Linked DNA regions of Pseudonocardia sp. HH130630-07. The main gene of each other region encodes a partner of the protein of the gene in region 2 in a complex. Links are inferred from orthologs where the notes say so. Each region holds a gene or a part of one and is shown on either strand. Other genes may lie near its edges.

Evidence for each region. The genes of interacting proteins can lie anywhere in the genome.
Region 1: the proteins of tig (region 2) and rpsG are in contact, whole or in part, in a crystal structure (PDB 3GTY), measured with the Thermotoga maritima proteins. The link is inferred for Pseudonocardia sp. HH130630-07 from one-to-one orthologs. Residues at the interface, in WP_004081061.1 of Thermotoga maritima: Glu122, Val124, Val129, Leu130, Tyr133, Glu188, Gly259, Ile262, Tyr263, Glu266, Ser270, Glu273, Gln274, Glu277, Arg308, Gln311, Ile312, Ser315, Tyr316, Glu325, Arg329, Arg336, Leu363, Phe366, Trp367, Arg373, Leu377, Arg381, Leu384, Glu387; in WP_004081843.1 of Thermotoga maritima: Lys34, Lys52, Lys55, Glu59, Arg62, Gln63, Glu66, Asn67, Lys69, Val71, Arg95, Ala109, Lys110, Lys111, Gly112, Arg113, Pro114, Glu117, Glu121, Ile124, Ala125, Tyr127, Asn128, Asn129, Thr130, Gly131, Lys135, Asp139, Arg142, Met143.

Annotation. Positions count from the first base shown.
Region 1 is NZ_CP013854.1:3,105,581-3,110,406, reverse strand. Bases 547-3,479 are described here. They hold rpsG (30S ribosomal protein S7), read right to left. Parts: upstream 2,282-3,479; coding sequence 1,811-2,281; downstream 547-1,810. Other genes in these bases: AFB00_RS15060 (alpha/beta hydrolase), read left to right, coding at 3,194-3,479; rpsL (30S ribosomal protein S12), read right to left, coding at 2,281-2,655; fusA (elongation factor G), read right to left, coding at 547-1,709. In the rest of the region: more of fusA, read right to left, coding at 1-546; more of AFB00_RS15060, read left to right, coding at 3,480-4,093.
Region 2 is NZ_CP013854.1:675,353-680,236, forward strand. Bases 694-3,684 are described here. They hold tig (trigger factor), read right to left. Parts: upstream 2,911-3,684; coding sequence 1,477-2,910; downstream 694-1,476. Other genes in these bases: AFB00_RS03275 (ATP-dependent Clp protease proteolytic subunit), read right to left, coding at 694-1,183; AFB00_RS03285 (hypothetical protein), read right to left, coding at 3,114-3,461; AFB00_RS03290 (CsbD family protein), read right to left, coding at 3,540-3,684. Also shown: AFB00_RS03270 (ATP-dependent Clp protease proteolytic subunit), read right to left, coding at 1-587; more of AFB00_RS03275, read right to left, coding at 587-693; more of AFB00_RS03290, read right to left, coding at 3,685-3,722; AFB00_RS03295 (RNA polymerase sigma factor), read left to right, coding at 3,882-4,538; AFB00_RS03300 (Asp23/Gls24 family envelope stress response protein), read left to right, coding at 4,529-4,884. UniProt on the Bacillus subtilis protein: Involved in protein export. Acts as a chaperone by maintaining the newly synthesized protein in an open conformation. Functions as a peptidyl-prolyl cis-trans isomerase.

The DNA of each region.
Region 1 (4,826 bases), 2.4 Mb from region 2 along the record:
AAGGCCATCTCCGAGGAGTCGACCTCGTGGTACTGGCCGTCCAGCAGCGTGAGCTTCACGCCGACCACGGGGTAGCCGGCCTGGATGCCGTACTGCATCGCGTCCTGGGCACCGGCGTCGACCGACGGGATGTACTCCCGCGGGATACGGCCACCGGTGACCTTGTTCTCGAACTCGTACAGCGCACCGTCGCCGCTGGTGAGCGGCTCCAGGTTGATGATGACGCGGGCGAACTGCCCCGAGCCACCGGTCTGCTTCTTGTGCGTGTACTCGTACTTGGTGACCGACTGCCGGATGGTCTCCCGGTAGGCGACCTGCGGCTTGCCGATGTTCGCCTCGACCTTGTAGTCGGACTTCATCCGGTTGACGAGCACCTCGAGGTGGAGCTCGCCCATGCCGGCGATGATCGTCTGACCGGTCTCGTCGTCCAGGGACACCTGGAACGTCGGGTCCTCCTCCGCGAGCTTCTGGATCGCGAGGGAGAGCTTCTCCTGGTCCGCCTTCGACTTGGGCTCGACGGCGACCTGGATGACCGGGTCCGGGAAGGTCATCGACTCGAGGACGATCGGGTTCTGCGAGTCGCAGAGCGTGTCCCCGGTGGTCGTGTCCTTCAGACCGATGACCGCGTAGATGTGGCCGGCCACGGCCTCGTCGACCGGGTTCTCCTTGTTGGAGTGCATCTGGAACAGCTTCCCGATGCGCTCCTTCCGGTCCTTGGTCGAGTTGATGATCTGCGCACCGGAGGCGACCCGGCCCGAGTACACCCGGACGTAGGTCAGCTTGCCGAAGAACGGGTGCGCGGCGATCTTGAAGGCCAGGGCCGCGAACGGCTCGTCCTTCGAGGGCTTGCGGCTGGCCGGCGTCTCACCGTCGGTCAGGAAGCCCTCGACCGGCGGCACGTCGTACGGCGACGGCAGGTAGTCGATGACCGCGTCGAGCATGGGCTGGACGCCCTTGTTCTTGAACGCGGACCCGCACAGCACCGGGTAGGCGGCACGGTCGGTGACGAGCTTGCGGATGCCGGTCTTGATCTGGGCGACCGACAGCTCCTCGCCGCCGAAGTACGCCTCCATCAGCGAGTCGTCGGTCTCGGCGACGGCCTCGATGAGGGCGGTGCGGTACTCCTGCGCCTTCTCCAGGAGGTCGGCCGGGATCTCCTCGACCGCGTAGTCCTCGCCCTTCTTGGGCTCGCCACGCCAGGTGAGCGCCCGCATCTCGACGAGGTCGACGACACCGATGAAGTCGTTCTCCGACCCGATCGGGATCTGCAGCGGGAGCGGGGTGGCGTTCAGCCGGTCCTGGATGGTCCGGACCGTGAAGAAGAAGTCCGCGCCCAGCTTGTCCATCTTGTTGACGAAGCAGATGCGGGGGACGTCGTACTTGGTGGCCTGCCGCCAGACCTGCTCGGACTGCGGCTCGACCCCCTCCTTGCCGTCGAAGACCGCGACGGCGCCGTCGAGCACCCGCAGGGACCGCTCCACCTCGACGGTGAAGTCGACGTGCCCGGGGGTGTCGATGATGTTGATCTGGTGGTCGTTCCAGAAGCAGGTCGTCGCGGCCGACGTGATCGTGATGCCGCGCTTCTGCTCCTCCTCCATCCAGTCCATGGTGGCGGCGCCGTCGTGCACCTCACCGAGCTTGTAGTTGATCCCGGTGTAGTACAGGATCCGCTCGGTCGTGGTGGTCTTACCGGCGTCGATGTGGGCCATGATGCCGATGTTGCGGACCTTCGTGAGGTCCGTCAGCACATCCTGTGCTGCCACTGCTCAGCTCTCCCTCGATCGCGAGTTGGCGCCCGACGGCTCGCCGGTCACCAGCGGTAGTGGGCGAAGGCCCGGTTCGACTCCGCCATCTTGTGCATGTCCTCACGCCGCTTGACGCTGGCGCCGAGGCCGTTGCTCGCGTCGAGCAGCTCGTTCATGAGGCGCTCGACCATGGTCTTCTCCCGGCGCTGCCCGGAGTAGGTGACCAGCCAGCGCAGACCCAGGGTGGTCTGGCGGACCGCACGGACCTCGACCGGGACCTGGTAGGTCGCGCCACCGACACGGCGGCTGCGGACCTCGAGGGCCGGCTTCACGTTGTCCAGCGCACGCTTCAGCGTGACGACCGGGTCGGTGCCGGTCTTGTCCCGGGTGCCCTCGAGGGCGGCGTAGACGATGCGCTCGGCGAGCGACCGCTTGCCGTCCTTCAGCACCTTGTTCACCAGCTGGGTGACCAGCGGCGAGCCGTAGACCGGGTCCGACACCAGCGGACGCTTCGGGGCGGGGCCCTTGCGCGGCATCAGCTCTTCTCCTTCTTCGCGCCGTAGCGGCTGCGGGACTGCTTGCGGTTCTTGACACCCTGGGTGTCCAGCGATCCGCGGATCACCTTGTACCGCACACCCGGGAGGTCCTTCACACGCCCGCCGCGCACCAGCACGATGCTGTGCTCCTGCAGGTTGTGACCCTCACCGGGGATGTACGCGGTGACCTCGATGCCGCTGGAGAGCCGCACACGCGCGACCTTGCGCAGCGCCGAGTTCGGCTTCTTCGGCGTGGTCGTGTACACGCGGGTGCAGACCCCACGGCGCTGGGGGCTCCCCTTCAGCGCGGCGGTCTTGGTCTTGGTGACCTTGTCCTCGCGGCCCTTGCGGACCAGCTGCTGGATCGTGGGCATGAACCGTCTACTTCTTCCCGTCGGGTGTGACTGCTCGACTGTCTGTCCGTGTGACTCCGGGGACCGGGCGCCGGGGTGGCCTGTCGCATCCGCCACCGTCGCGCCGGACCCCGGGGTCGGGCGTGTCGCCCCGCGCACGCTCGGAGCCGGAAGGGCCCCGCTGAGGCATTCGGGACGTCCGTCGTGCCCGTGGTCGAGGCGCGGAACCGGCCCCGGGGAGTCGAACCACCCGGGGCCCGTGCGCCACGAGGCACGCGGACCGGCCCGACCGAAGTCGAGCGCAGGGCATAACCGTACTCGGCCCTCTTCCGGGCGGTCAAAGCGGGTCCCTCCGGACTCCGCCTCGCCGACCTCCGGGGGCTTCGGAGGTCCGCGCATCCGCCGGGGAGAACCCCCGACGGAGACCTGTGGTGACCCGACGATGCCGCACACGGCGATCCCTGGCAAGCGGACTCACCCGCTCGCCGCGGAACAGCTGCCGCTCGTCGTGGCGGGATCGGTGCTGGCCGATCGGGATGCACCCCGGTTACCGTCCGGTATGCATCTGCCGACGGCCGTCAACCGGCTCGCCACGCGCGCGCTCGTCGCACCACTGCTGGCGCCGACCCTACCCCGGCCGGTCCGGCGGGCCGGCCTCGACCTCATCGGCGCGGCGATCCCGGCGCCCCGGGGGACCCGCCGGGCCCGCGGCGAGCTCGGCGGCGTGCGGACCTCCGTCGTCGCCCCGCCCGGCGCACTGGCCCCGCACCGGGTGCTGTACCTGCACGGCGGGGGCTACGTCGTCGGCTCCTCGGCGTCGCACGGCCCGCTGCTGGCGGGGCTCGCGCACGCCACCGGGACCGCGGTGTTCGCCCCGCACTACCGGCTGGCGCCCGAACACCCCTTCCCCGCCGCTCTCGAGGACGCGCTGGCGGCCTGGCGGGCCCTGCGCGCCACCGGCCGGCCGGCCGGGCACATCGCGGTGGCCGGTGACTCGGCGGGCGGTGGGCTGACGACGGCCCTGCTCCTGCGCCTGCGCGAGACCGGCGAGGACCTCCCCGGAGCGGTCGGGCTGATCTCCCCGTGGCTGGACCTGAGCTGTACCGCGGACGCGCTGTCCCGCAACGCCGCGAGCGACGCGATGCTGGACCCGTCCTGGCTGCCGTCGGCGGCCGCGGACTACGCGCCGGGCACGCTCGCCGACGCCCCCGAGCTGCGCCCGCTCGAGGCCGACCTGTCCGGGCTGCCGCCGCTGCACGTCGTCGCGGGGGCCGAGGAGATCCTCGTCGACGACGCCGACGTCCTGGTGGAACGGGCCGAGCGGGCCGGGGTCCGGGTCCGCTACCAGCGCACCGCGGGGATGTGGCACGCGTTCCCCACGTTCGCCGGGATGCTCGCCGAGGCCGACGACGCGCTGCGGGTCCTGGGCGCCGGGCTGCGCGCGGACTGCACGTCCTGACCCCGGGGCCCGGGCCGCTGCTCCGGCCCTGGGTCCGGCCAGTACCGGCCGTGCTGGTCAGGCCGGTCGGGCCGGTCAGGCCAGTCAGACCAGTCCAGCTGGTCAGGCCAGTCGAGCTGGTCAGGCCAGTCGGGCTGGTCGGGCGGGTCGAGCCAGTCGGGCTGGTCAGGCCGGGCCGGTCGGTCGTGGACGCGGCTGCGGCGCAGGCGGCGGGGCGGATGTCGGTCGCTGGGCCCGGGCCGGGCTGACCCACGGTCCGGCCGCGACAGGCGTCCCGGTGCGGCTCTGCGGTCCCCCGCGGGCCCTCGCGGCCTCGGGACCGGTCTCCCGTGCCGAGATGCATCTCATGGGGGTTCTCCGGACGCCCGTGCCCCGTGGTGTGCATCTCGGCGCGGGGCACCGCCCGGTCGTGCCCGCCCGCGCCGACCGGCACTGCTCCGGGGTCGAACGGCCGCCACGCATGCATGCTCCGGGCTCGGGCGGTCGAGGCGCCTCCCCGGCCACGGGCACGCCTGCGCACGCCGAGCACGGGACATCTCCGGGACGACCGGCCCGCGTGTGCCCCTCAGCCACGGCCGCCGACACCCCCTGGCCACCGGCACGCCTACGTACCCCGGGCACTGCACATCTCCGGGACAACCGGCCCGTGTGTGCCCTTCAGCCATGGCCGCCGACGCATCTGCCGGGCGATCGGCATGCGCGCGCACTCCAGGTCCGAGCCGACGGCGCCTCC
Region 2 (4,884 bases):
TCGTGCACCTGGTCCGCCGTGCGGTTGGAGTGCCGCGCGATGATCTCCTCCATCCGGCGCCGGATGCGGGAGATCTCGGCCGCCTGGATCTCCAGGTCCGACGCCTGACCGTAGGTGCCCTCGGTGGCCGGCTGGTGGATCAGGATGCGCGCGTTCTCGACCGCCATCCGCATGCCCGGCGTCCCGGCGCACAGCAGCACCGCCGCGGCCGAGGCCGCCTGCCCGAGGCAGACGGTCTCGATGTCCGGCCGGATGAACTGCATCGTGTCGTAGATCGCCATCAGCGACGTGAACGACCCGCCGGGCGAGTTGATGTAGAGCGAGATCTTGCGGTCCGGCTCCAGCGACTCGAGCACCAGCAGCTGGGCCATGGTGTCGTTCGCCGAGGTGTCGTTGATCTGCTCACCGAGGAAGATGATGCGCTCCTCGAAGAGCTTGTTGTACGGGTTCGACTCCTTGACCCCGTAGCTGGTGCGCTCCACGTAGGACGGCAGCACGTACCGCATGCGGGCCGGGTCCGGCGCGTAGCCGCCGGGGCCCCGCAGGTCGGCGGCCGACTCGGGGTGCCGCGGGTCGAAGGTGCTCATCAGGCGCTCCCGTTCTGCGAGCCGACGATGCGTCCGACGTGGGACACCACGTGGTCGACGAAGCCGTAGTCCTTGGCCTCCTGCGCGGAGAACCAGCGGTCGCGGTCGGAGTCCCGCTCGATGGTCTCCGGCGTCTGCCCGGTGTGCTGGGCGATCAGCTCGGCCATCTCCCGCTTGGTGCGGCGGAGCTGCTCGGCCAGGATGGTGATGTCGGCCTCGGTGCCGCCGATGCCGCCGGACGGCTGGTGCATCATGATCCGCGCGTGCGGCAGCGCGTGCCGCTTGCCCGGGGTGCCCGCGGAGAGCAGGAACTGCCCCATCGACGCCGCCATGCCCATGGCGAAGGTCGCCACGTCGCACGGGATCAGGTTCATCGTGTCGAAGACGGCCATGCCGTCGTTGACCGAACCGCCCGGCGAGTTGATGTAGAGCTGGATGTCGGTCTCGGGGTCCTCGGCCGCGAGCAGCAGCATCTGCGCCGCGATCCGGTTCGAGATCTCCGAGTCCACCTGCTGCCCGAGCACGATGATCCGCTGCTGGAGCAGCCGCTCGTACACCGAGTCCGACAGCGACATCACGCTGTGTCCGGACCGCATCTGCGGCCCGGTCCCGAGGCCCGCGAGCGGGCCGGTGTCCTGCTGGCTCACTTCACCCTGCTTTCCGAAGTCGGGCCCGGGCCGGGGCGGCGGCGCCGCCCCGGCCAGTTCCCGGAAGTCTTCCTCTTGGATCGCTCTCGGTCTCCGGTGTGGGTCCTGCGAACCCGTTCACGACCCTCTCCGGGCCGGTTCGTGGCCGACCCTACGCGGACCGGACGGACCGCGTAGGGAACCACGCCCGATGTTCGCCGAGAGCGCACCACATCGCGTGTGGTCGCGGGCGAACTGCCTGCTCAGGCCTTGGCTTCGGCCTTCTCCGCCGACTCGTCGGCCGCCGGGGCGGCGGTGTCGTCGGCGGTGTCGTCGCTGTCGGCCGGGGCCTGCGCGTCGTCGTCACCGAGCAGGTCGGACAGGTCCACCGCGGTGCCGTCCGGGGTGGTGACCGACGCCGAGCGCACGGCGGTGATCAGCGCCTTGGAGCGGCGGACGTCCTGGTAGATCGCGCCGATCTGGCCGGCCTGCTGGATCTGCTGGACGAACTGCTCGGGCGCCATGCCGTACTGCTGGGCCTGGTAGAGGATCCGCTCGGTGATCTCCTGGTCGTTGACCGAGACCTCCTCGGAGTCCGCCAGCGCGTCGAGGACGAGGCGGTAGCGGACGGCCTTCTCGGCCTCCTCCCGCGACTCGGCGTCGAACTGCTCGCGGGTCTTGTCCTGGGTGGACAGGAACTCCGCGAAGCGCTCCTCGTCGTGGTCGAAGGCGTGCACGGCGTCGTGCAGGCGGTTGTCGACCTCGGCCTGGACGATCGACTCCGGCACCGGCACGGTGTCGTCGCCGACCCGGGCGCCCTCGACCAGCCGGTCGAGCAGCCGGTCACGGGCCTGCCCGGCCTGCTCCATCCGCTTCGACCGGCCGAGCCGCTCGCGCAGGTCGGCGGTCAGCTCGTCGAGCGTGTCGAACTCCGACGCCAGCTGGGCGAACTCGTCGTCCGCCTCGGGCAGGTGGCGCTCCTTGACCGTCGTCACCTTGACGGTGATGTCGGCGTCGCGGTCGGCGTGCTCGCCGGCGACCAGCTTCGAGGTGAAGGTCTTCTCCTCGCCGGCCGACATGCCCTTCAGCGCCTCGTCGATGCCGTCGACGAGACCGCCCTGGCCGACCTCGTAGGAGAACCCGGTGGTGGCGGCCTCCTCGATCTCGGTGCCGTCGACCGCGGCCGACAGGTCGATCTGGACGTAGTCGCCGGTGGCCGCGGGGCGCTCGACACCGGCCAGGGTGCCGAACCGGGCGCGCAGCTGGTCGAGCTGCTCGGTGACCTCGTCGTCGGTCACCTCGGTCTCGTCGACCTCGACGGCCAGGCCGTCCAGCTCGGGCAGCTCGATCTCCGGGCGGACGTCGACCTCGGCGGTGAACGCCAGGCGCTCGCCGTCGGCGATCTCGGTGACCTCGATGTCCGGGCGGCCGATCGGCTTGACGTCGTCGGCGGAGACCATGGCCTCCTGGTACTTCGCCGGGATCGCGTTGTTCACGACCTCGTCGAGCACCGGGCCCCGCCCGATCCTGGCCTCCAGGATGCGGGCCGGGGCCTTGCCCGGCCGGAAACCGGGGATCCGGACCTGCTGGGCGATCTTCTTGTACGCGCGGTCGAAGTCGGGCTTGAGCTCGTCGAACGGCACCTCGACGTTGATTCGGACGCGCGTCGGGCTGAGGTGCTCGACGGTGCTCTTCACGGTGGAACTCCTTGCCGGTACGGGCTGGTTCACCGGGCCGCGCCGCGCGCGGCCCCGGTCCTGTCACTCCCCCGCCCGCCGCGGACGGCGGACGATCCTGCGGACGCTTCCACACGCATCCGGACGCCACCGGCGATCCGGGTGCGGGTACGCCGGGCGTACCCGGCGACGGCGGGGGCCCGCGCGAGTCTAGGCGAGGCGCGTCACGGCGTGTCGGGCCGGGCGTTCCCGGCCGCCGTGACTCCGCCGACGTCGGCGATCGTGACCTCCACCGCGACGTCGTCGTCGCCGAGCACCCGGCGTACCCGTCGCGCGACCTCGTCGGCGATCTCGGTGAACGGGGCACCGAGCGCGACGACCACCGCGATCTCGACGGGGTCGCCCACCTTGACCCCCCACACCCGCCGGCCGGGCAGGTAGGACGCGACCGAGCCGAACGGGCCGCCGTCGAGGCGCAGCACCGACGGGTGCGCGAGGACGGCCGCGGCCACCGCCGAGACCAGGGACTCCCCGGTCGGATCGGCGGCCCCCGGGCCGGCGCTGTCGGTCACACCGCGACCCTAGGCCCCGCACACGACGACGGCGGCACCCCCGTCATCGGGGATGCCGCCGTCGCCGGGCTGCTGCGGTCAGTCGCGCGAGCTCTTGAAGGTGTCCTTCAGCTTCTCGCCGGCCTGCTTCAGGTTGCCGGTGGCCTGGTCCTTCTTGCCCTCGGCCTGCAGCTCCCGGTCGTCGGTCGCCCGGCCGGCGGCCTCCTTGGCCCTGCCGCCGAGTTCCTCGGCCTTGTTGTCGATCTTGTCTCCGAGACCCATGGGGCTCACCCGCTTCCTCTGCGTGTCCGACGCGCGACGGCCGATGCCGCTCGCTACGGTCGTTCGAGGGGTCGAGTACCCGATCGCCCGTCGCTCAACCCTCGGGCCGCGCGGTCCCGACACCGACACCGACGCTCCCGCCGACCGAGACGGACGGACGTGCAGGCCACCCACCGGACGCCCCCCGAGGGGCCACCGCCCGCGGCACCCGGCGCCCGGCGCCCGGACGACGCGGGCCGCCCCGGTGCGGCCGGGCCGGTCCCGCTCCCCGCGCGCCGCTCGCCGGCCGGTGAGGCGGAGCTGGTGGCCAGGGCCCAGGACGGGGACGTCCACGCGTTCGCCGAGCTCGCCGCGCGGCACCAGGACGCGCTGTTCCGGGTCGCGGTCCGGGTGCTGGGCCACCGCGCCGACGCCGAGGACGCGCTGCAGGAGGCACTGATCGACGCCTGGCGCCGGATCGGCACCTTCCGCGGCGAGGCCGCCTTCTCCACCTGGATGTACCGCATCGTGACCAACCGCTGCACCGCGCTGGTGCGCCGGGCCCGGCGCACCGAGCCGCTCCCACCGGAGGACGCGCTGGTCGCCGTCTCCGGGTCACCGGAGCGGGCGGCGGAGGTCGACGCGGAGCTCACCGCGCTGTCCGGGGCGCTCGCCGAGCTGCCCGAGGAGCAGCGCACCTCCTGGGTGCTGCGCGAGCTGGAGGGCCTGGGCTACGCGGAGATCTCGCAGATCACCGGCGCGACCGAGACCGCGGTCCGCGGCCGGATCCACCGCGCGCGGACGGCGCTGGCGGAGAGGATGCGGGTATGGCGGTAGAGCAGGTGGAGCCGCTGGCCTGCGGCCGGGACGCCGCCGACGTCTGGGACCACGCCGACGCCGGCACCCTCGACGAGCACGAACGCTCGTGCCCGCACTGCGCGGTGGCCCGCGCCGACCACGACCGGCTCAGCGGGCTCGTCGGCCGGATGGCGGCCGAGCCGCTGCGGCCGCCGCCGTCGCTGCTGGAGCAGGTGACCGACGCGGTCGCCGCCGAGCTGCGGCCGCACGAGCTGCTGCGGATCGGGCCGGACGCCTGGCTCGGCCGGCCGGCCGCCGAGGCGGCCCTGCGGCACGTCGTCGACTCGATGGGCGGGGTGCGCGCGCGGCGCTGCCGGGTCGAGCA